DNA from 4 places in the Streptomyces sp. NPDC098789 genome. Region 3 is predicted to be linked to each of the others. Evidence: riboswitches for the same ligand, from Rfam matches in the RefSeq annotation. Region 3 holds a riboswitch; each other region holds the start of a gene.

Region 1 (5,394 bases), on a different contig from region 3:
CTACCGCCTCCCGCACGACGGCACCCGCGACTGCGACGCGGCCGACGTGGCCCTGACCATCCTGGGCGGCGGCGAGTCCTCCCGGCTGCACAACCGCCTGGTCCGCCGCGACCAGAGCGCCGTGGCGGCCGGATTCGGCATGCTGCGCCTGGCCGGCGCCCCCTCGCTCGGCTGGCTGGACGTCAAGACCTCCGGCGGGGTCGAGGTGCCCGACATCGAGGCCGCCGTCGACGAGGAGCTCGCGCGGTTCGCCGCCGAGGGCCCGACGGCCGAGGAGATGGAGCGCGCGCAGGCCCAGCTGGAGCGCGAATGGCTGGACCGGCTGAGCACGGTGGCCGGCCGCGCCGACGAACTGTGCCGCTTCGCGGTGCTCTTCGGCGACCCGCAGCTGGCGCTCACCGCCGTCGGCCGCGTCCTCGACATCACCGCCGAGGAGGTGCAGGCCGTGGCCGCGGCCCGACTGCGCCCGGACAACCGCGCGGTGCTCGTCTACGAGCCGCTCGCGGCCGAAGACGCCGAGGAAGCCGCCGAGAACGACGAGACCGAAGGGGCGGAGCAGTGAGCGACACCGCAGCCGTCACGATGACCTTCCACCCCCAGCCGCAGCCCGGCGAGGCACAGCCGTGGGCCTTCCCGGCCCCCGAGCGCGGCGCGCTGGCCACCGGCCTGACCGTGCTGCGGTGCCACCGCCCCGGCCAGCAGGTGGTGGCCGTCGAGATCAACCTCGCGGCCCCGCTGGACGCCGAACCGGCCGGCCTGGACGGCGTGGCCACCCTGATGGCCCGCGCGTTCTCCGAGGGCACCGACAAGCACTCCGCCGAGGAGTTCGCGGCCGAGCTGGAGCGCTGCGGCGCCACCCTCGACGCGCACGCCGACCACCCCGGCATCCGGGTCTCCCTGGAGGTCCCGGCCTCCCGGCTGGCCAAGGCCCTGTCGCTGCTCGCCGAGGCGCTGCGCGCCCCCGCCTTCGCGGACAGCGAGGTCGACCGCCTGGTGCGCAACCGGCTCGACGAGATCCCGCACGAGCTGGCCAACCCGCAGCGCCGGGCCGCCAAGCAGCTCTCCCATGAGCTGTTCCCGGCCACGCTGCGGATGTCCCGCCCGCGCCAGGGCACCGAGGAGACGGTGGCCCGGATCGACGCGGCGGCCGTGCGCGCCTTCTACGAGGCCCACGTGCGCCCGGCGACGGCCACCGCGGTGGTGGTCGGCGACCTGACCGGCATCGACCTCGACGCCGTCCTGGCGGACACCCTGGGCACCTGGACGGGCACCGCCGCCGAGCCGCTCCCGGTGCCCGCGATCACCGCGGACGACACCGGCCGCGTGGTCATCGTGGACCGGCCGGGCGCGGTCCAGACGCAGCTGCTGATCGGGCGGATCGGCGGGGACCGGCACGACCGGGTCTGGGCGGCCCAGGTGTTGGGCACGTACTGCCTGGGCGGCACCCTGACCTCCCGTCTGGACAAGGTCCTGCGCGAGGAGAAGGGCTACACCTACGGCGTGCGCGCCTTCGGGCAGGTGCTGCGGTCGACCGCGGACGGCACCGGCGCGTCGATGCTCGCCATCAGCGGTTCGGTGGACACCCCGAACACGGGTCCCGCGCTGGACGACCTCTGGAAGGTGCTGCGCACCCTCGCCGAGGGCGGACTGACCGACGCCGAGCGCGACGTGGCGGTGCAGAACCTGGTGGGCGTGGCGCCGCTCAAGTTCGAGACGGCCGCGTCCGTCGCCGGCACCCTGGCCGACCAGGTCGAGCAGGAGCTGCCGGACGACTACCAGGCGCAGTTGTACGCGCGGCTGGCCGAGACGGGCACGGTGGAGGCCACCTCGGCCGTCGTCAACGCCTTCCCGGTGGACCGGCTCGTCACGGTGCTGGTCGGTGACGCCGCCCAGATCGAGGCACCGGTGCGCGCGCTCGGCATCGGCGACGTGAGCGTCGTCGCCAACTGAGTTCGCAGGGGCCTAACAGGCCGAAGGGGACGAACGGGACGTGAACTGACGGCGTCCCGCAAGGGGTTTCGGTGGCTCGTCCACCGGAACCCCTTTTGTCCGTTTGGTGGAGAGGTTGCTTCTATGTCGCGTGACGTAGGTAACAATGGGGCTCGTGTGTTTGGTGATTGCCTGATGATCCGCCTAGCGTCGGCCGTGCTGTCCGTCAGTTGTCACAGCCGCACTCGCGGCACCGGACAGCGATCGCCGAGTCCCCGTCAGGCGCGAGCCTGGGGAGCCGGGGACCCACAGTCCCTGGGGTGAATCGGACCACCTCGTAAGAGGGGGCCCGTAGGAGACCTTCCTGCTCCGAACCCGTCAGCTAACCCGGTAGGCGAGAGGGAAGGAAAGGATCAACCCCTTCATGGCGTTCGGCAGCAGTCGTGCCTCCTCCGGCAAGCACCGTGGTTCCAGCCGTCTGAGCCGGAAGACCGCAGGCGTCGCCGGTATAGCCGCCCTCGCCGCCACCGGCGTCGCGGCCTCCCTCGCTGCCCCGGCCTTCGCCGCGGACAACCACAGCAGCAGCATTCCCCAGGACTCCGGCATGAAGGCCGTCGTCGTCGCCGACGACCTCGCCGGCGACATCGAGGCGCAGGCCGACGCCCAGCGCAACGCCGCCGACACCGCCGCCCTCAAGGCGCAGGCCGAGGCCGAGGCCAAGACGAAGGCCTCCGAGGCCCGCCGCCTGGCCGAGGCGAAGGCGAAGGCCGAGCGCGAGGCCAAGGAGCGCGCGGACCGTGAAGAGGAGCGCAAGCGCCTCAACACCTTCGTGATGCCGATCGAGGGCTCGTACGTCAGCACCCAGTACGGTGCGGGCGGCAGCATGTGGTCCTCCGGCAGCCACACCGGCATCGACTTCCACGCGGGCGTCGGCAACGTCGTCCGCGCCGTGGGTGCGGGCGTCATCGTCGAGGCCGGCAACGGCGGCGCGTACGGCAACAACATCGTCATCAAGCACAACGACGGTACGTACACCCAGTACGCGCACCTCTCCAGCCTGAGCGTCTCGGCCGGCGAGCAGGTCACCGCCGGGCAGCAGATCGGCCTGTCGGGCGACACCGGCAACGTCAGCGGCGCGCACCTGCACTTCGAGGCCCGCACCGGCCCGTCCTACGGCTCGGACATCAACCCGCTGACCTACCTGCGGGCCCGCGGCGTCGCGATCTGACCCCGCCCGCACAGCAGCTCCCCGAAGGCCCCGGCTCCCCGAGCCGGGGCCTTCGTGTCGTGCGGCGGCGCGCGCGACGGGGATCGTCCACCGGCCGCTCATTTCCGCCCGTCCTCGGAAAATATCGCGTGTTGCAATAGAGTCGCGAAATGGAATCTGCGGAAACGGCATTCGGTGGAGGTCCGGTCTTGCGAATTCCCGCGCACGCGGTATGTACGGCGATCCGCGACGACATCGTCTCCGGGGTCTTCGGCCCGGGCGCACGGCTCACCGAGGAGCTGCTCGCCCGCCGCTACGGAGTCTCCCGCGTCCCTGTCCGCGAGGCCCTGCGCACCCTGGAGTCCGAGGGCTTCGTCACCACGCGCCGGCACGCGGGCGCCTGCGTGGCCGAGCCGACCGCGCAGGAGGCGGCCGACCTCCTGGAGGTCCGGACGCTGCTGGAGCCCCTCGCGGCGGCCCGGGCCGCCCGGCGGCGCAGCGAGGCGCACCTCAAGGTGCTGCGCGGGCTGGTCAGGCTGGGCCAGGAACGGGCCAGGAGGGGGCAGGGGGAGGATCTGCGGGCGCTCGGGGGGTGGTTCCACGAGACGCTCACCCAGGCCTCCGACAGCCCCGGGCTGATCGCGCTGCTGACCCAGATGCGGCACAAGATCACTTGGATGTACGCCGTGGACGTCGCGGCGCGGCCCGTGGACTCCTGGGCGGAGCACGGTGCGATCGTGGACGCGGTGGCGCGCGGCGACGCGGAGCGGGCGCGTGCGCTCACCGCGGCGCACGCCGGTCGGGCGGCGGGGGCGCACCGGCTGCGCGTGAGGACTTCGCAACCTGCCGTAAACACGGCGAGCGGCCGGCTTTAACAATTCCCGTATAGGAAGGGCGGTGAGGATATTCCTGCGGTCGATTACCGCCCGCTATTTCCGGTACGGAGAATTCCGCACCCTGCGGAAAAGCAGCGGAGCCGTGGCTCCCGGAATGCGGGGGCCACGGCTCCGCCGTGTGTGGTGCGTGGGGTCGGACCCGGGGGTCAGACGGTCTCGGGGAGCTCCTCGAGACCCTCGGCGACCAGCTTCGCCAGGCGGTCGAGCGCGGCGTCCGCACCCTCGGCGTCGGACGCGAGGATGATCTCCTCGCCGCCCTGGGCGCCCAGGCCCAGAACCGCGAGCATGGACGCGGCGTTGACCGGGTTGCCGTCGGCCTTGGAGATCGTCACCGGGACGCCGGAAGCGGTCGTCGCCCGGACGAAGATCGAGGCGGGACGAGCGTGCAGGCCCTCGGCCCAGCCGACGTTGACGCGGCGCTCTGCCATGGTGATGCCCTTCAGGTTCTTACGGTTGTCTAGACCAGTCTCTCACGGCACTCCGAATGCTCCGGCCGACCTTCGACCCCAATCAGCCTGCCGTTCGACCCTCCCCAGCTTGCACTGATTTGCCCCGGCCCGCCTAATGCGCCGCGCACACCCGGCCCGGCCGATGCGCCCTCGGCGCACCCCCCGGCCGACCCTCGGCGCACCCCCGGCGCCGGCCCGCCCGCCGCCCGCCCCCCGTCCGTCCGGGACAGGCCCTAGGGTGGCCCCATGACCACCGCGTCGGACCCCTCGTACCCGGCCCACTGGGAAGCGGACGTCGTGCTGCGCGACGGCGGCACCGCCCGGATCCGGCCCATCACCACCGAGGACGCGGACCGCCTGGTCAGCTTCTACGAGCAGGTCTCGGACGAGTCGAAGTACTACCGGTTCTTCGCCCCCCACCCCCGCCTGTCCGCCAAGGACGTGCACCGCTTCACCCACCACGACTACGTGGACCGGGTCGGCCTCGCGGCCACGATCGGCGGCGAGTTCATCGGGACCGTCCGCTTCGACCGGATCGGCTCCGACGGCCGCCCCGCCTCCGGGCCCGCCGACGAGGCCGAGGTCGCCTTCCTCGTCCAGGACGCCCACCAGGGCCGCGGCGTCGCCTCGGCCCTCCTCGAACACATCGGGGCGGTCGCGCGCGAGCGCGGGATCCGCCGCTTCGCCGCCGAGGTGCTGCCCGCCAACGTCAAGATGATCAAGGTCTTCAAAGAGGTCGGCTACGAGCAGAAACGCTCCTTCGAGGACGGCTCGGTCCACCTCACCCTCGACCTCGAACCGACCGCGGAGTCGCTCGCCGTCCAGCGCGCCCGCGAACAGCGTGCCGAGGCCCGCTCCGTCCAGCGCCTGCTCGCCCCCCGCTCCGTCGCCGTCGTCGGCGCCAGCCGCACCG
Region 2 (5,394 bases), on a different contig from region 3:
CGTACGCGATGCGTCACGTCGTACCCCGTTCTCGTGTGATCCGTGCCGTACCGCGAACGTACACGGCGGGGCATGCGCGGGTGGCCCGGTGCGGGAGTTGTGTCACGTTTCCGGCCGCGCCGACGGCGCGAGCTCCGGCGGTACGGCCTCGCGCAGCGCGGCGGCGAAGGCGGCCACGGCCGGGTGCGCCGCGGCCCCGCTCCGGAAGGCGATCTTCGTGCGCCGCTCCATCGGCAGCCGGGTGAGGCGCACCCCGGGCACCCTCGGCGCACCCGCTTCCGCCCCCGCCCCCGGCGCGGCGGATCCGGCCACGCCGAGCTGCGGTACGACGGCCACCCCCTGCCCCGCCGCGACCAGGGCGAGCACGGTCGCGAACTCGTCCACGCGGTGGCGCTCCCGCGGACTGAACCCGGCGGCCTGGCAGGCGCGCACGGTCATGGCGTGGCAGAGGGTTCCCGGGGTCGCGGTGATCCAGGGCGCGTCGCGGTGGGCGCGCAGCGCGACGCCCTGGCCGAGGGCGAGGTCCGGGGCCGCGGAGCCGGGCGGCGGGGTCGGCTCCGCGAGGTACATCGCCTCCCGACACAGCGGCTCGGTCTCCAGGCCCGGTTCGACGGGCGCGGGCACGAAGTCGTACTCGTGGACCAGCGCCACGTCCAGGTCACCGGCCCGCAGGGCGTGCGCGACGGCGGCGGGGTCGGTTTCGGACACCATCGCCTCCAGGGCCGGATGGCGCCGGGCGAGGGTGACGAGGGCGGCGGGGACGATGGCCCGGGTCGCGGTCGGGAAGGCGCCGACCCGCAGGGCTCCCGCCAGCCCGTCGCGGGCCTCGGCGAGGTCCGCCTCGGCCCGTTCCAGGCGCTCCAGCACCGCTTCCGCGTGCCCGACCAGGTGCTGGCCGGCGGGGGTGAGCCGGACCCGGCGGCCGGTGCGCTCCAGGAGCGGCAGGCCCGCCTCGCGTTCGAGGACGGAGAGCTGTTGGGAGACGGCCGAGGGGCTGAAGGCCAGCGCCTCGGCGACGGCGGCGATGGTGCCGCGGCGGGCGAGTTCGCGCAGCAGGCGCAGGCGGCGTACGTCGAGCATCGGCTCAGCTTACGGGTTGGGACGGAAATGCGAACTGGACCCGGGGCTCGGGGGCGGGCCACCCTCGACCCATGGCGCAGAACACCACACAGGACACGGCCCGGAGCGACACCTCCGCGCTCCCCACCCTCCCGACCCTCCCGACTCTCCCCACTCCTCCCCCGCTCCCCGGCCTCCACGGGCTGGAGGGGCTGCACGTCCCGCTCGTCACCCCCTTCGACGCGTCCGGCGCGGTCGCCCTGGACGCCCTGGAGTCGCTCGCCCACGAGGTGCTCGCGGCGGGCGCCACCGGCATCACCGCCCTCGGCACCACCGGCGAGACCGCCTCCCTCGACGCGGCGGAGCGGGACGCGGTGACCGAGGTGTGCGCACGGGTCTGCCGCGAGCGCGGGGCGTTCCTGAGCGTCGGCGCGGGGGGCAGCAGCACGCGGGCGAGCGAGGTCGCGCTGGCGGGGCTGCGGCGGTGGCCCGAGGTGGGGGCCGCGCTGGTGACCGTGCCGTCCTTCGTGCGGCCCTCGGCGGCGGGGGTGCTGGCGCACTTCGAGCGGCTCGCGGAGGTCGCTCCCGTACCGCTGGTCGTCTACCACATCCCCTACCGGACCGGTCAGCCGCTGGACGCCGGGGCGCTGCGGGCCCTCGGGGCGCTGCCCGGGGTCGCGGGGGTCAAGTACGCGGTGGGCGGCATCGACCAGGACACGGTGGAGCTGCTGGGCGAGCTGCCGGACGGGTTCACGGTCCTGGCGGGCGACGACGCCTACGCCTCGCCGCTGCTCGCCCTCGGGGCGGGCGGCGCGATCCTGGCCTCGGCGCATCTGGCCACGGAGCGTTTCGCCGCGCTCGTGCGGGCCTGGCGGACGGGCGACGTGTCCGGCGCGCGGGCACTGGGGCACGCCCTGGCCCGGCTGTCGGCGGCGGTGTTCGCCGAGCCGAATCCGGTGGTCCTGAAGGGGGTGCTGCACGCGCAGGGGCGCATTCCGACCCCCGACGTGCGGCTGCCGCTGCTGCCCGCCGGCGCCGCCTCGGTGCGGGAGACGCTGCGCAGGCTGGAAGAGCTGGCGGAGCTGACGGAGCTGGCGGAAGGGGCGGAACCGGAGCGGCTGGCGGACCGCACCGCGTAGGCGGGCTCGCACCCCCGCAAGAAATCCCCAAGAAGCATGAATGGGCGATTTGCCCTTGAATGCCGTACGGGCCGCTCGCCGGTGACGTCAGTCACGCGGGAGCGGCCTTCGCGGCCACCCCCGCGGGGGTAGCGGAAGGCTGGATTCCGGGCGCCGCAAAGAAATGCGGGATTTCCCGACCCGCCGGGACGAGATCAATTTCCCGGCCGTTTCCGATATGCCGATCACTGCGCGGAATTCAAGCCCTTGTTCCACTCCTCTTCTCTCCTCTACGGTCACCGCAATCCGGGTGGAACGCCGAATCCTGCCGCTACCCGGGAACCCATCCCACTCATGTACGGCAGGAGCGGGGGAACCAGGTAGGCCGCTGGTCCGGACTCAGAGTCCGGCCCGGCTCGGGGTGAAGTCGCACCGCTGACACGCACGTCCTCGTCATGCCTCGGGCATGACCGCGGGCGAGCCGCGTCACGGTGCGGCCGGACAGCTCCCGTCCGAACCCGACAGCTCACCTCGCAGGCGACGGAGAGGAATTCGCCATGTCCGCATCGGGCAAGCACCGCCGTCCCAAGACCAGCCCCCTCGCCCGCCTCCTCGCCGTCGCGGGTACCGGCGGCATGGCACTCGCCCTCCCCCTGATCAGCGCCTCCGGCGCCGATGCCGCACAGCCGGCCGCCGCCCCGGCCGCGGCCCCCGCCGTCGCGGCGCCCGTCGCCGCCACCGCTCCCGCGCTCTCCGTGCGGGCCGCGGCGTCCACCACCTATTCCGTGGTCGCGGGCGACACCCTTTCCACGATCGCCCAATCGCATTCCGTGAGCGGCGGCTGGAAGAAGCTCTACGCGGACAACCGTGCGGCGATCGGCAACGACCCGTCGGTGATCCGGCCGGGGACCGAGCTGACGCTCGGCGGCGCGGCGAAGGCGGTTTCCGCCAAGGCTGGTTCGGCGACGAAGACCGCAACGACCCCGGCGGCCGGGCGCGATGCGGGGGCCACCCCCGCACGGGCCGACCGTTCCGTGCGGGCCACGACCCTGTACGCCAACAACCTCGACGGCTGGATCCGGCAGTCGCTGGACATCATGGCCCAGCACGGAATTCCGGGGACCTACGACGGAATTCGCCGCAACGTCCTGCGCGAGTCCTCGGGCAATCCCCTCGCCATCAACAACTGGGACTCCAACGCCGCGGCGGGCATCCCCTCGAAGGGCCTCCTCCAGGTCATCGACCCCACCTTCCGGGCGTACCACGTGCCCGGTACCGCGACCGACTCCTACGACCCGGTCGCGAACATCACCGCCGCCTGCAACTACGCCGCCGACCGCTACGGATCGATCGACAACGTGAACGGCGCCTACTGAGCGGACCAGGACGCGGCCACCAACGACCGCCGCGCGGCGTGCAGATGGGTGGCCGCGGCCAACCAGGCCCACGCGTAGCGGTCGGCGCCGGGATCGAGGAGACGACCGAAGACGTCCCGGGGCCGCCGGTCGGCCTCGGCGGCCAGCGCGGCGGCCAGCTCCTCGGCCCCCGCGAAGCCGGCCCGACGCAGCGGCCCCCGGCCGCCGTTCGGCGCGAACTCACCGCGGGCCGCCTCCGCCACCGCGCGACGGCCCCCCGCGACCCCGGATTCCAACAGCCGCCGCACCCGCCACAGCGGTGACCCGCCCAGCGCGTCCGCCGCCGGCTCCCGGTCCCCTACGTCGGCCGGTTCGGGTGCGTCGGCCCCGGCCGGGAGGTGGGACCCCTGGAGCAGGTCGTAGCCGAGGTCGGCCCGGCCCAGCCACTGCGGTGGCAGCCGCAGGGTGTACGCCGACCCCGGCACCGGACCGACGGCCAGCGGGCGCAGGGTCGCGCTCCGGTCCGGGTCGGGGCGGCCGAGCACGCGCAGCGCCAGCCCGGGGCGGTCGGCCAGGCGGCGGAGGTTCGCGGTGTGCGCCAGGTCCGGATGCGGGTGGGCGGGGACCAGGGCGATCAGCGGCGCGTCGGGACGTACCGCGCCGTCGGACGACAGCTCCCGGACCAGCAGCCGGTCGCCGGCCGCGGCCACCACCAGCACGTCGCACCCGAGCAGGCCCGGGTCGGCGGCCGGGTCGGCCAGGAGCCGCGCCACGGCCTCGGCCGCCGGGCGGGCGAAGAGCGCGGCGGCCGGTCCCTCGCTCCAGTCGATCCCGCGCAGCGGCGTCGCCCGCACGCCCCGGCCCGACCCGAGACGGCCGTCGGCGGACACGGTCGCCCCGACCACGTGCAGTGCGCCCCGGGCCAGGCCGGCGTGGTCGAGGACGGCGCCGCCGAGGGACACGGAGGCGCTCGCGGCGCCCCGGGCCCGGCCGATCCCGCCGGGGCGGACGTCGGCGAGGGTGAACCGGTCGCCATCGGCGTCGACGAGGTGCGTGACCACCCCCGCGTGTCCGGTGGCCGAGAGGACGGGCTCCCGGCAGAGTCCGTACACGCGCAGGCTGCCGCCGGACCGGTAGGCGCGCCGGGAGCCTCCGGGGGACGGGAGCGCCGCGGTGTGCAACAGCTCGCGGAAGGCCTCCGTCAGCTCGGTCAGCCGCTGGGCGGCGCTGCGGTCACGGGCGGCGCGCAGCCCGCGGACCACCCGGAGGGCGGCCGCCTCGGCGTGCGGCAGGCCCGCCAGGCGCGCGGTGTGCGCGGCCCGCAGCAGCTCGGCCTGTACGACGGCGCCGCCCGCGGGCACTCCCGCCGCCAGCGCGGCGGCGGCAGCCTCCCACAGGGCCGCGGCGGCGACCACCTGCTCAGGGGACGGGGAAGGGGACGGTGGCGGTGGCGCGCCGTCGGTCGCGGGCTCCGGGTCGGATGCCGGCTCGGGCTCCGGGTCGGCGGCCAGGTCGGCCGCCGGGTCGGTCCCCGGTGGCTCCGCGATCGGGGACACCGCGAGGACGGCGGTGCGGTGGAGGCAGCGGGGGCTCAGGAGGCAGCTGCATACGGCCTGTTCGGGGGCGGTGATCGCACCCGAGGGGCCGGGGCGCAGGGTGACCAGGGCGTCCTCGCCGAAGCGGTGGGTGACCTCCCCGTCGGCCGCCACGACGGCCGGTGGATCGCCCGCCGCGCAGGCCTCGATGGTGGCGTCGAGCTTCTTGCGCAGCCGCGCGGAAAGCCCGCCGACGGCCTCGGCCAACAGCTCCGGAGCCACCGGAGGGAGCGCGGGTACACGTACGGGTGCGGTCACGGGAATCAC
Region 3 (5,394 bases):
GACGCTCCGGAGCATGAGCTGGTCCGCATCGGCACCGTACGCGGTGGAATATCAGCTTTCCGTGTATTGCGTGCCGTACTGCCCGCATTTTATGAATGGCACCGTTCTTCGCTGCTCCCCAGGAGGTGAGCCAGATGGCCATGCCGTTGCGACAGTCCATCAGGGTCGGGACGTATCTCATCGAACAGAAGCTCCGCAAGCGTGAGAAGTTCCCGCTGATCGTCGAGCTGGAGCCGCTCTACGCCTGCAACCTGGCCTGCGAGGGGTGCGGGAAGATCCAGCACCCGGCCGGGGTGCTCAAGCAGCGCATGCCGGTGGCCCAGGCGGTCGGCGCCGTACTGGAGTCCGGCGCCCCCATGGTGTCGATCGCGGGCGGCGAGCCCTTGATGCACCCGCAGATCCACGAGATCGTGCGCCAGTTGGTGGCGAAGCGGAAGTATGTGTTCCTCTGCACCAACGCGCTGCTGCTCCGCAAGAAGATGGCGAAGTTCACCCCCTCGCCCTACTTCGCCTTCGCCGTCCACATCGACGGCCTGCGCGAACGGCACGACGAATCCGTCGCGAAGGAAGGCGTCTTCGACGAGGCGGTCGAGGCCATCAAGGAGGCGAAGAAGCGCGGGTTCCGGGTGACCACGAACTCCACCTTCTTCAACACCGACACCCCGCAGACCATCATCGAGGTGCTCAACTACCTCAATGACGACCTCCAGGTGGACGAGATGATGATCTCGCCCGCCTACGCCTACGAAAAGGCCCCCGACCAGGAGCACTTCCTGGGCGTGGAACAGACCCGGGAACTCTTCCGCAAGGCGTTCTCGGGCGGGAACCGCGCCCGCTGGCGGCTGAACCACTCGCCGCTCTTCCTGGACTTCCTGGAAGGGAAGGCCGATTTCCCCTGCACCGCGTGGGCCATTCCCAACTACTCGCTCTTCGGCTGGCAGCGCCCCTGCTATCTGATGAGCGACGGGTACGTGCCGACGTACCGGGAACTGATCGAGGACACCGACTGGAGCAAGTACGGCCGCGGAAAGGACCCGCGCTGCGCGAATTGCATGGCGCACTGCGGGTACGAACCCACCGCCGTCCTCGCGACCATGGGCTCGCTGAAGGAATCGCTGCGGGCGGCCCGGGAGACGGTGGGGGGCAACCGGGAGAAGCGGCCGTGACGGCGGCCACGGGGGGCCCGGGCAAGGAGTTCGACCTGGGCTCCCTGCTGGCCGAGCGGGGCGGCGAGCGCTACGAACTGCACGCGCGCCACCTCAACCACCAGCTGCCGCGGATGCTCCACACCATCGGGTTCGACAAGGTCTACGAGCGGGCCGAGGGCGCCCACTTCTGGGACGCCGAGGGCAACGACTACCTCGACATGCTGGCGGGCTTCGGCGTGATGGGGCTGGGCCGCCACCACCCGGTCGTCCGGCGGGCGCTGCACGACGTGCTCGACGCGCAGCTCGCCGACCTCACCCGCTTCGACTGCCAGCCGCTGCCCGGGCTGCTGGCGGAGAAGCTGCTGTCCTACAGCCCGCACCTGGACCGGGTCTTCTTCGGCAACAGCGGCACCGAGGCCGTGGAGACCGCGCTCAAGTTCGCCCGCTTCGCCACGGGCCGGCCCAGGATCCTGTACTGCGACCACGCCTTCCACGGGCTCACCACCGGCGCGCTGTCGGTGAACGGGGAGGCGGGCTTCCGGGACGGGTTTGCCCCCCTGCTGCCCGACACGAAGATCGCGCTCGGGGATCTGGCGGCCCTGGAGCGCGAGCTGGCGCGCGGCGACGTGGCCGCCTTCGTCGTCGAGCCGATCCAGGGCAAGGGGGTCCTCCAGGCCCCGCCCGGCTTCCTGCGCGCCGCGCAGGAGCTGCTGCACCGGCACAAGGCGCTGCTCATCGCGGACGAGGTGCAGACCGGCCTCGGCCGGACCGGGCAGTTCTACGCCTACCAGCACGACCCGGGGGTGGAGCCGGACCTGGTCTGCGTGGCCAAGGCGCTGTCGGGCGGCTACGTGCCGGTCGGGGCGACCCTGGGCAAGGACTGGATCTTCAAGAAGGTCTACTCGTCCATGGACCGGGTGCTCGTGCACTCGGCCAGCTTCGGTGCCAACGCGCAGGCGATGGCGGCCGGGCTCGCGGTGCTCTCCGTCATGGAGAACGAGTCGGTGGTGGCGAACGCCCGCGCCATGGGCGACCTGCTGCGCGGGCGGCTCGCGGCGATGGTGGACGAGTACGAGCTGCTGCACGAGGTGCGCGGCCGGGGGCTGATGATCGGCATCGAGTTCGGTCGCCCGTCCTCGCTCGGGCTGCGCAGCCGGTGGACCATGCTCCAGGCCGCCCGCAAGGGGCTCTTCGCGCAGATGGTCGTCGTACCGCTGCTCCAGAAGCACCGGATCCTGACCCAGGTCTCCGGCGATCACCTGGAGGTGATCAAGCTGATCCCGCCGCTGATCGTGGACGAGGCGGACGTGGACCGCTTCGTGGGCGCCTTCCGGGAGGTCATGGACGACGCCCACGGCGGGGGCTCCTTGATGTGGGACTTCGGCAGGACCCTGGTCAAGCAGGCCGTCGCGAACCGCTGACGGCCCGGCCCCGCCAGGCCGGTCAGGCCGGTGATTCGAGGTAGTGGTCGCGCAGCCGGTCGAGGGTCTCGGGCGTGAGCCCGAGGCCCTCGGCGAGGTAGCGGTCGGTGCTGCCCCAGATCTCCTCCAGGGTGTCGAAGGCCGCGAGCAGGTACTCGGCGCGCGCGTCGAACAGCGGGGCGAGCAGCTCCATCACCTCGGGGGAGCGGGCCTCGGCGGACTCGCTGTTGCGGCGCACCTTGTAGCGCCGGTGCGGGGCGTTCGACTCCAGGTAGTCCGCCACGATCGCCTCGCGCTCGACGCCGAGCGCGAGCAGGGTGACCGCGATCGACAGGCCGGCCCGGTCCTTCCCGGCCGCGCAGTGCATCAGCACCGGCACCTGGTCCTGGACGAGCGACTGGACGACCTGGCGGTGCTCCGCGGTGCGGTTCGTGACGATCTCCCGGTAGGAGTTGGCCATCCGCAGCGCGGCCTTGCCCTCGCCGAGGACCTGGCGCAGCTGGCCGAGGTCGCCGTCGCGCACCATCCGCCAGAACTCCGTACCGTCCGCCGGGTCGGAGAGCGGGAGGTTGACGTTGCGGACCCCGGGCAGCTCGACGTCCGGGCCTTCGAGCGCGTGGTCCGCGGCGTTGCGGAAGTCGAAGATGGTGTGCAGCCCGAGCGAAGCGAGGAATTCCGTATCGGTTTCGGTGGCATGTGCCAGATGTCCGCTTCGGAAGACCTGTCCTGCTCTGACCCTCCGTCCGTCCGTGGTCGGGAGCCCGCCCACGTCACGGAAGTTGCGCACTCCGGTCAGCTCCGGCTCCGTGGACGGGGCCTGGGGCATCTGCTGGGTCACGGTGACTCCTCCGTATCGTCGCGGCATGTCCGAATTACACTAGTTGAGCGCAACTTGCCACAAGGGACGGGGAGATCGGATCGCCCCCGTGAGCAGGATCATACGGTCACCGTGAGTGTGTGATCACGAAAGTCGAATTGCCTTGTGGGGGCGGCCGTTGTCGCGGCGGATTCGACGGAGGGTGACCGGAATTCCGTCGATCCCTCACCCGGGCCTTTCCTGCGGGGAATTCGCGGCTTGTTCCGGGGGGCCGGACGGAATACCTTCGCGTCGACCCGGATGGACCGCCTAATCCTGCCACCATCCGAAACCGCACCCGACGATCCACACGCCCGGCAGGAGCGGGGGAACCAGGTAAGCCGCCGTCACCGGAATGGATCTTTTCCTCCGGACGGCTCGGGGTGAAGCCGTACGCGTACGGCCGGACATCTCCAGTCCGAACCCGACAGCTCACCTCGCAGGCGACGGAGAGGAATTCGCCATGCCCGCAAAGGGAAAGCACCGCCGCCCGAAGTCCAGCCCGATAGCCCGCGGACTCGTCGTCGCGGGCACCGGGAGCGCGGCGCTCGCGCTGCCGCTGATGGGTGCCACCGGCGCGCACGCCGCGACCGGCTCGACGGCCGCGACCGCTACGACGGCCGGCCCGGCCACCGCTGTCGCGACCCAGGTGATCCCGGCCCAGGCGCCGGCCGCCGCGCCGCTGACGTCCTCGGTCTACACCGTGGTTCCGGGCGACTACCTCTCGAAGATCGCCGCGGAGCGGCACCTGAGCGGCGGCTGGCAGCAGGTGTACGCGGACAACCGCGAGGCCGTCGGCGCCGACCCGTCGCTGATCCACCCGGGGCTGAAGCTGACCCTGGGGGCGCGGGCGCAGCAGCAGGAGCAGACCCCGGCCGCGACCGCGGCCGAGGAGTCCGCTCCGGCCGAGGAGTCCGCTCCGGCGGCGGACGCGGGATCGGACGAAGGGTCGGACGAGGCCGCGAGCGACGAGAGCGCGAGCGACGAGGGTACGAGCGACGAGGGCGCGAGCGGCAAGCCCGCGCAGGGCACCGGTAGCGGTAGCGGTAGCGGTACGGGCAAGGGCTCCGGTTCGGGCACCGCCTCGGCCTCCGGCTTCGTCGCTCCGGTCTCCGCCTCCATCACCACCCGGTACGGGGTGAGCGGCAGCATGTGGTCCAGCGGTCACCACACCGGTGTCGACTTCGCCGTGGGCACCGGCACCACCGTCCGCGCGGTCGGCGCGGGCACCGTGGTCTCCGCGGGTTGGGGCGGCGCGTACGGCAACGAGGTCGTCATCCGGCACGCGGACGGCCGCTACTCGCAGTACGGCCACCTGTCCCAGCTGTCGGTGTCGGTCGGCCAGAGCGTCGGCGCGGGCCAGAGCATCGGCCTGTCCGGTGCCACGGGCAACGTCACCGGCCCGCACCTGCACTTCGAGATCCGCACGGGCGCCGGCTACGGCACGGACGTCGACCCGCTGGCCTACCTCCGCTCGAAGGGCGTGAACGTCTGACCGGCGAGCGCCGTTCGGCACGAGGAGGGGCCGGGACCCGAGGGGGGTCCCGGCCCCTCTTTCATGTACCTGACAGGGGGCTGACTTATTCCTTACCCGCCGGGTGGTATAGATCACGGTCCGTCAAGGGGTGGCTACGGTGGCGTAGGTCACGGCCTGGGGTGAAGGATGTCTTCTCGTGGCAGCGACGACAGCGATGACGACAAAGACGACGACGAAGACGACGAAGACGACGAACACGAACACGAACACGAACGCGACGACACTGGAGGCGGCGCTCCAGGGCATCGGCTCGTACGCGGCGATCGGGGACAGCTTCACCGAGGGCGTGGGGGACCCGGGCCCGGGGGAGATCTTCGTGGGCTGGGCCGACCGGCTCGCGGTGCTCCTGGCCGATCAGCGCGACGAGCACGACTTCCGGTACGCCAACCTCGCCGTGCGGGGCAAGCTCCTGGACCAGATCGTGGCGGAGCA
Region 4 (5,394 bases), on a different contig from region 3:
TCCGCGTCGCGCGAGGCCGAGGTGGCCACGAAGCGGATCCGTTCAGCGCCCAGCTCCTCGATCACGGCGGCGTACTCGCGGCAGGCCGCGAAGGTGCGCTCCAGGGCCTCCGGCGCCAGCCGGCCGGTCCGGTCCACGCCCTGGCCGAGCCGGACGACGATCATCCGCCGGTCCAGCTCGATCAGCTCGCCGGTCTCCGGGTCGCAGTCCGCGACCAGCAGGCGGATGGAGTTGGTACCGCAGTCGATGCCCGCGACGCGCGTCACGCGTCCGCCTTCTCCGCGCACGGGGTGACGCAGGCGCCCTTGGCCCACCACTCGGGCAGCATCGCCAGGGCCTCGTCGCCGAACGGGTTCACACCGGGGCCCGCGGCCAGCGAGTGGCCCACCAGCACGTGCAGGCACTTGACCCGGTCGGGCATGCCGCCCGCGCTCGGGAAGCCCTCCAGCACCTCGATGGCGTCGCGCCGGGTGATGTAGTCCTCGTGCGCGGCCCGGTAGGCCGCGGCCAGCTCCGGGTCGGTGGCGAGCCGGGCCTGCATCTCCTTCATCACGCCGTTGGCCTCCAGCGTGCCGATGGCACCGGCGGCCTTCGGGCAGGTCAAGTAGTACAGCGTGGGGAACGGCGTGCCGTCGGGCAGTCGCGGGGCGGTCTCGACCACGTCGGGCTGCCCGCAGGGACAGCGGTGCGCGATGGCGCGCAGTCCGCGCGGCGGGCGGCCGAGCTGCTGCTCGAACGCGACGATGTCCGTGTCCGTCGGCTCGATCCGTGCGGTCTGGGGCGGGGGCGTCTGCATGCCTGGGATGCGTCTTTCAGTTGAGAGGTCGGTCGGTGAACGTCAGTCGGCGGGCCGGTCGGCCTTGTCGATGCCGTCCCAGACGTTCGAGTACCAGGGCCGGTCGGCCGTCGCCGTACCGGTGCGGCGGTGCTCCGCGGCCTCCGAGTCGACCATGGTGAAGCCGATCTCCCCGGGGCGCACGTAGTGCAGGTGCCTGCGCGCCTGCTGCTCCGCGTACGCGCGGTCCTGCCAGCGGGCCTTCTCGTCGCGGAGTTCGTCCAGCCGCTTGCGCGCCCGGTCGGCGGCCTGCTGCTGGTCCGAGATCTCCGAGCGCTGGGAGACGTACTGGCGCATCGGATAGGCGAGGGCGACGACCAGCGTACAGAGGACGAGCACCAGCAGCGCGGCCCGGCCGGTCAGCCTGCTGCGCCGGACCTGGCGCCGTGACTGCGAGCGGTACACGTGGGCCGCGGTCCGCTCGCCCAGCTGCTTGAGCCTGGTCGCGGTCGAGAAGGTGGAGAACCGATCCCGGTTCCCGGCCATTGACTCCGCCTCCCCTGTACCCGCACACAGCAATACGTCCCCGCACACGGTACGGGACCGAGCGCGGGGACGTACGGAGGCTGTCGGGCCCCGCGGGGATGAACCCCGCGGAAGCCGAAGGTGAAGTGATCAGCCCTTGAAGCGCGGGAAGGCGGAGCGGCCCGCGTACACGGCGGCGTCGTCGAGGATCTCCTCGATGCGCAGCAGCTGGTTGTACTTGGCGACGCGGTCCGAGCGGGCCGGGGCGCCGGTCTTGATCTGGCCGCAGTTCACGGCGACCGCGAGGTCGGCGATGGTGACGTCCTCGGTCTCGCCGGAGCGGTGCGACATCATGCACTTGAAGCCGTTGCGCTGGGCCATCTCGACGGCGTCCAGGGTCTCGGTCAGCGAACCGATCTGGTTCACCTTCACGAGCAGGGCGTTCGCCGAGCCCTCTTCGATGCCGCGGGCGAGGCGCTCCGGGTTGGTGACGAAGAGGTCGTCGCCGACGATCTGGACCTTGGCGCCCAGCTTGTCCGTGAGGACCTTCCAGCCGGCCCAGTCGTCCTCGTACAGCGGGTCCTCGATGGAGACCATCGGGTACGCGGAGACGAGCTCCTCGTAGTACTCGGTCATCTCGGCGGCCGAGCGGGACTGGCCCTCGAACTCGTACTTGCCGTCCTTGTAGAACTCGGACGCGGCGACGTCGAGCGCCAGCGCGATGTCCTTGCCCGGGACGTAGCCGGCCTGCTTGATGGCCTCGACGATGAGGTCGAGCGCGGCGCGGTTGGACTCCAGGTTCGGGGCGAAGCCGCCCTCGTCGCCCAGACCCGTGGAGAGGCCCTTGGTGTGCAGGACCTTCTTGAGGGTGTGGTAGACCTCGGCGCCCCAGCGCAGGGCCTCGGAGAAGGACTCCGCGCCGATCGGCGCGATCATGAACTCCTGGATGTCGACGTTGGAGTCGGCGTGCGACCCACCGTTGAGGATGTTCATCATCGGAACGGGCAGCAGGTGCGCGTTCGGGCCGCCGAGGTAGCGGAAGAGCGGGAGGTCCGAGGCCTCGGACGCGGCGTGGGCCACGGCCAGGGAGACGCCGAGGATCGCGTTGGCGCCCAGGGAGCCCTTGTTGTCGGTGCCGTCCAGGTCGAACATGGCCTGGTCGATCAGGCGCTGCTCGGTGGCGTCGTAGCCGACGAGCTCCGGGCCGATCTGCTCGATCACGGCGAGGACGGCCTTCTCGACGCCCTTGCCGAGGTAGCGGTTGGGGTCACCGTCACGAAGCTCGATGGCCTCGAATGCACCGGTGGAGGCGCCGGACGGAACTGCAGCACGGCCGGTGCTGCCGTCGTCGAGGCCAACCTCGACCTCGACCGTGGGATTGCCTCGGGAGTCCAGGATTTCCCGGGCTACGACGACGTCGATGGACGGCACGAGCATCTCCTTCTGGGATGTGACGCTGGGTGTGCGGTGGCGTGTCAGGCCGTGGGATGGCCTTGCCGCCTAGAGCCTAACCGGCTCTGGGCACTCGGCCAGCCGAGCAACCGCTCCGTGGGACGAAAAAGGGTCTGAATACCCCTCTTACGGGACATACGGAAGGGTCGGCGGAATGCCGAAGGATCGTCCCCGCCTGCACGAACGCCACCGCCCGGCGCGTGGGGGGAGACGCGTCGGGCGATGGCGAATTATGCGTACCGCGAAGTCCGCGCGGACGTACCGCGCAGGGTCACAGGCAGTGGTACCGCGCGGTGTTGCGGCGCGGTGTCACCGCAGGATTCAGCTGAGCTTCAGCTTCTGACCCGGGAAGATCAGGTCGGCGTCCGGGACGGTGTCCTTGTTCAGCTCGTGCAGCTTCTGCCAGCCGCCCTTGACGCCGTTCGCCTGGGCGATGGTGCCGAGGGTGTCACCCGACTTGATCTCGTACGAGCCGGTACCCGTCTTGGGGGCCTGGGTCGACGGAGCGGCCTTGGTGGGGGCCGGGGTCTCGGCGCGCTCGGAGCGGGTGACCGGGGCCTCGGGGCGCTTGGTCTCCTGCTTCGGCTCGGCCTTCTTCTCGACCTTCTTCTCCGGCTTGGTCTGCTTGGGGGTCTCGGCCGAGCCGCCGTTGTAGGCGGAGTTCGACAGGCCCACGCCACAGGACGGCCACGCGCCCTTGCCCTGGCCCTTGAGGACCTTCTCGGCGATGGCTATCTGCTGCGCCTTGGTGGCCTGGTTCGCCTGCGAGGCGTACGCCTTGCCGCCGTACGCGGCCCACGTGGAGGACGAGAACTGCACGCCGCCGTAGTAGCCGTTGCCCGTGTTGATGGACCAGTTGCCACCGGACTCGCACGCGGCGACGGCGTCCCACTGGGAGGCGGTCGCGGCGCTCGCGGCGCCGGCGGTCATCAGCGGAGCCGCCACGGCGACACCGGCGACACCGACGAGGGTGACGACACGGGTGGCCTTGGAGGCGCGACGGTGCTTGCCCTTGCCGGAAAGCAGCATGGTTTTCTCCTCACCGACGCCTGCGAAGTGAGCTGTCGGGTTCGGGCGGATGAGTTGCCCGGTCGCGCACCGAGGTGCGCGGCTTAACCCCAAGCCGGTTCCGTGACCATCTCTCAATGGCCGGTTCCGGCACTTACCTTGGTTCCCCCGCTCCTGCCTTCGGCGCTTGCGCGACGTGTTCCCTCCGTCCGCCGGCAGGATTCGGCGATGCGGTCGAAGGAGCCCGCGGTGGCGAGCGATTCAGAAGGTAGACAGGTCTCTCCCCGATGTTCAACGAGGGACATCGGGGAGAAACGGCCCCTACTTGCGCTCTCGGGGCGGGTGTTTGCCCAGGTGGGAGCGGGGTTTGGGGCAGTCACCGAACAGGACACGCCAGTTGAACGGAAGAGATGCATGTCTCATTTGCACGAAAGGGACATACCTGGCGATCTTCGCGCCCGAAGTGCCCCTATTTCTGGCTTAGATCGAGATTCTGCCCGGGAGTGATCAGGTCGGCGTCATGCCCGATGACCTGCTGATTGGCCGTGTAAAGGGCATTCCAGCCACCCTCGACTCCTTCGGCCTTCGCAATGTCCGTCAGATTGTCGCCGGCCTTCACCGTGTACGACGGCGCGGACGCGGCGCCGGAGCCGACGGGCGCCTCTGCGGCGGGCGTTCCGCGGTGCTTTCCACCGGCTCCGGCCGTTTCGCCCTGCGGAACGGCGGCCGAGCCGGCGGTCGACGGGGTCGTGGAGGGCGTCGGGGCCGTGGGCACCGCGGTGTTGGACGGGGACGTCGTCGGACCGGTGGGGGCCGTCGAACCGCCGGGCACGGACGGGGTGGGCGTGCCGGTCGACCCCGTCGGGGCACCCGGGCCGCCGGAAACCGGAGCCGGGTCCGGCATGACGGGCAGTACGGACGTCAGCGGGGACTGCGGCATCGACGCGAAGTCACCGGGCGCGCCGGGCGCGGCGGTGGCTCCCGGGATGTGCCCGGTCGAGGTCGGCGTGGCCGCCGGGGCCGGCGCGCCGGCGAGCGAGCCGGGCGCGGATCCCTCGGGTCGCACGGGGGTCGGCGCGACGGAACCGGAACGTCCGGGAGTCCCCGGGTCGACCGTGGCGGCCGGGCCGCCGCGGGTGAGACCGGAGGACTCACCGCAGAGCGGCCAGGCCGTCGGCCCCTGCGCGGCGAGCACCCGCTCGGCGATGGTGATCTGCTGCGAGCGGCTGGCCAGGTCGGGGCGCGCCGCGAACTCCAGCCCGCCCGCGTTCTTCCACTGGTCCAGGGTGAGCTGGAGTCCGCCGTAGGACCCGCTGCCGAAGTCGGCGCTCCAGGTCCCACCGCTCTCGCACTCGGCCACCGAGTCCCAGGTGGTGGTCTCGGCCGCGCTCGCGCCGGAGGCGGCGAACAGCGGTAGGGCGAGTGCGGAGCCTGCGACTCCGGCGGTGACGACAAGTGCGGGGACCTGACGGGGGCGTCTGTGGCGGCCGTTCCCGGAACGCATGAGGGTGGACCTTTCGCGTGGCGGCGGGGGCGACGCGAACCTAGCCCGGTTCGAACGCTTGTCACAAGTCGATGATGCGCAGATCACGTCAAGGTCACAGAGTTGACGATGGGTCAGCTGGGGCGCCCGG

The links. A riboswitch is a leader RNA that binds a small molecule or an ion and turns the genes downstream of it on or off. The one in region 3 is predicted to bind cyclic di-AMP.
Positions count from the first base shown of each region.
Region 1: linked by a shared signal. The riboswitch ahead of ACIQWR_RS30725 (M23 family metallopeptidase) and the one ahead of ACIQWR_RS14850 (LysM peptidoglycan-binding domain-containing M23 family metallopeptidase) in region 3 are both predicted to bind cyclic di-AMP.
Region 2: linked by a shared signal. The riboswitch ahead of ACIQWR_RS11820 (transglycosylase SLT domain-containing protein) and the one ahead of ACIQWR_RS14850 (LysM peptidoglycan-binding domain-containing M23 family metallopeptidase) in region 3 are both predicted to bind cyclic di-AMP.
Region 4: linked by a shared signal. The riboswitch ahead of ACIQWR_RS35250 (transglycosylase family protein) and the one ahead of ACIQWR_RS14850 (LysM peptidoglycan-binding domain-containing M23 family metallopeptidase) in region 3 are both predicted to bind cyclic di-AMP.

Region 1 is NZ_JBIWAJ010000018.1:34,395-39,788, reverse strand. Features, by position in the region: gene ACIQWR_RS30735 (pitrilysin family protein) at 1-562, shown strand, start outside; gene ACIQWR_RS30730 (M16 family metallopeptidase) at 583-1,950, shown strand; cyclic di-AMP (ydaO/yuaA leader) riboswitch at 2,185-2,341, shown strand; gene ACIQWR_RS30725 (M23 family metallopeptidase) at 2,354-3,157, shown strand; gene ACIQWR_RS30720 (GntR family transcriptional regulator) at 3,346-4,011, shown strand; gene ACIQWR_RS30715 (HPr family phosphocarrier protein) at 4,179-4,460, opposite strand; gene ACIQWR_RS30710 (GNAT family N-acetyltransferase) at 4,728-5,394, shown strand, end outside.
Region 2 is NZ_JBIWAJ010000004.1:382,155-387,548, forward strand. Features, by position in the region: gene ACIQWR_RS11805 (S-(hydroxymethyl)mycothiol dehydrogenase) at 1-17, opposite strand, end outside; gene ACIQWR_RS11810 (LysR substrate-binding domain-containing protein) at 103-1,080, opposite strand; gene ACIQWR_RS11815 (dihydrodipicolinate synthase family protein) at 1,152-2,198, shown strand; cyclic di-AMP (ydaO/yuaA leader) riboswitch at 2,484-2,730, shown strand; gene ACIQWR_RS11820 (transglycosylase SLT domain-containing protein) at 2,735-3,553, shown strand; gene ACIQWR_RS11825 (hypothetical protein) at 3,547-5,394, opposite strand; gene ACIQWR_RS11830 (DUF5682 family protein) at 5,391-5,394, opposite strand, start outside.
Region 3 is NZ_JBIWAJ010000006.1:54,425-59,818, reverse strand. Features, by position in the region: gene ACIQWR_RS14870 (1-hydroxy-2-methyl-2-butenyl 4-diphosphate reductase) at 1-129, shown strand, start outside; gene hpnH (adenosyl-hopene transferase HpnH) at 135-1,166, shown strand; gene ACIQWR_RS14860 (aspartate aminotransferase family protein) at 1,163-2,569, shown strand; gene ACIQWR_RS14855 (tyrosine-protein phosphatase) at 2,592-3,395, opposite strand; cyclic di-AMP (ydaO/yuaA leader) riboswitch at 3,715-3,884, shown strand; gene ACIQWR_RS14850 (LysM peptidoglycan-binding domain-containing M23 family metallopeptidase) at 3,889-4,920, shown strand; gene ACIQWR_RS14845 (SGNH/GDSL hydrolase family protein) at 5,099-5,394, shown strand, end outside.
Region 4 is NZ_JBIWAJ010000024.1:84,349-89,742, forward strand. Features, by position in the region: gene ACIQWR_RS35230 (exopolyphosphatase) at 1-266, opposite strand, end outside; gene ACIQWR_RS35235 (DUF501 domain-containing protein) at 263-796, opposite strand; gene ACIQWR_RS35240 (septum formation initiator family protein) at 839-1,321, opposite strand; gene eno (phosphopyruvate hydratase) at 1,451-2,737, opposite strand; gene ACIQWR_RS35250 (transglycosylase family protein) at 3,074-3,781, opposite strand; cyclic di-AMP (ydaO/yuaA leader) riboswitch at 3,784-3,956, opposite strand; gene ACIQWR_RS35255 (transglycosylase family protein) at 4,230-5,264, opposite strand.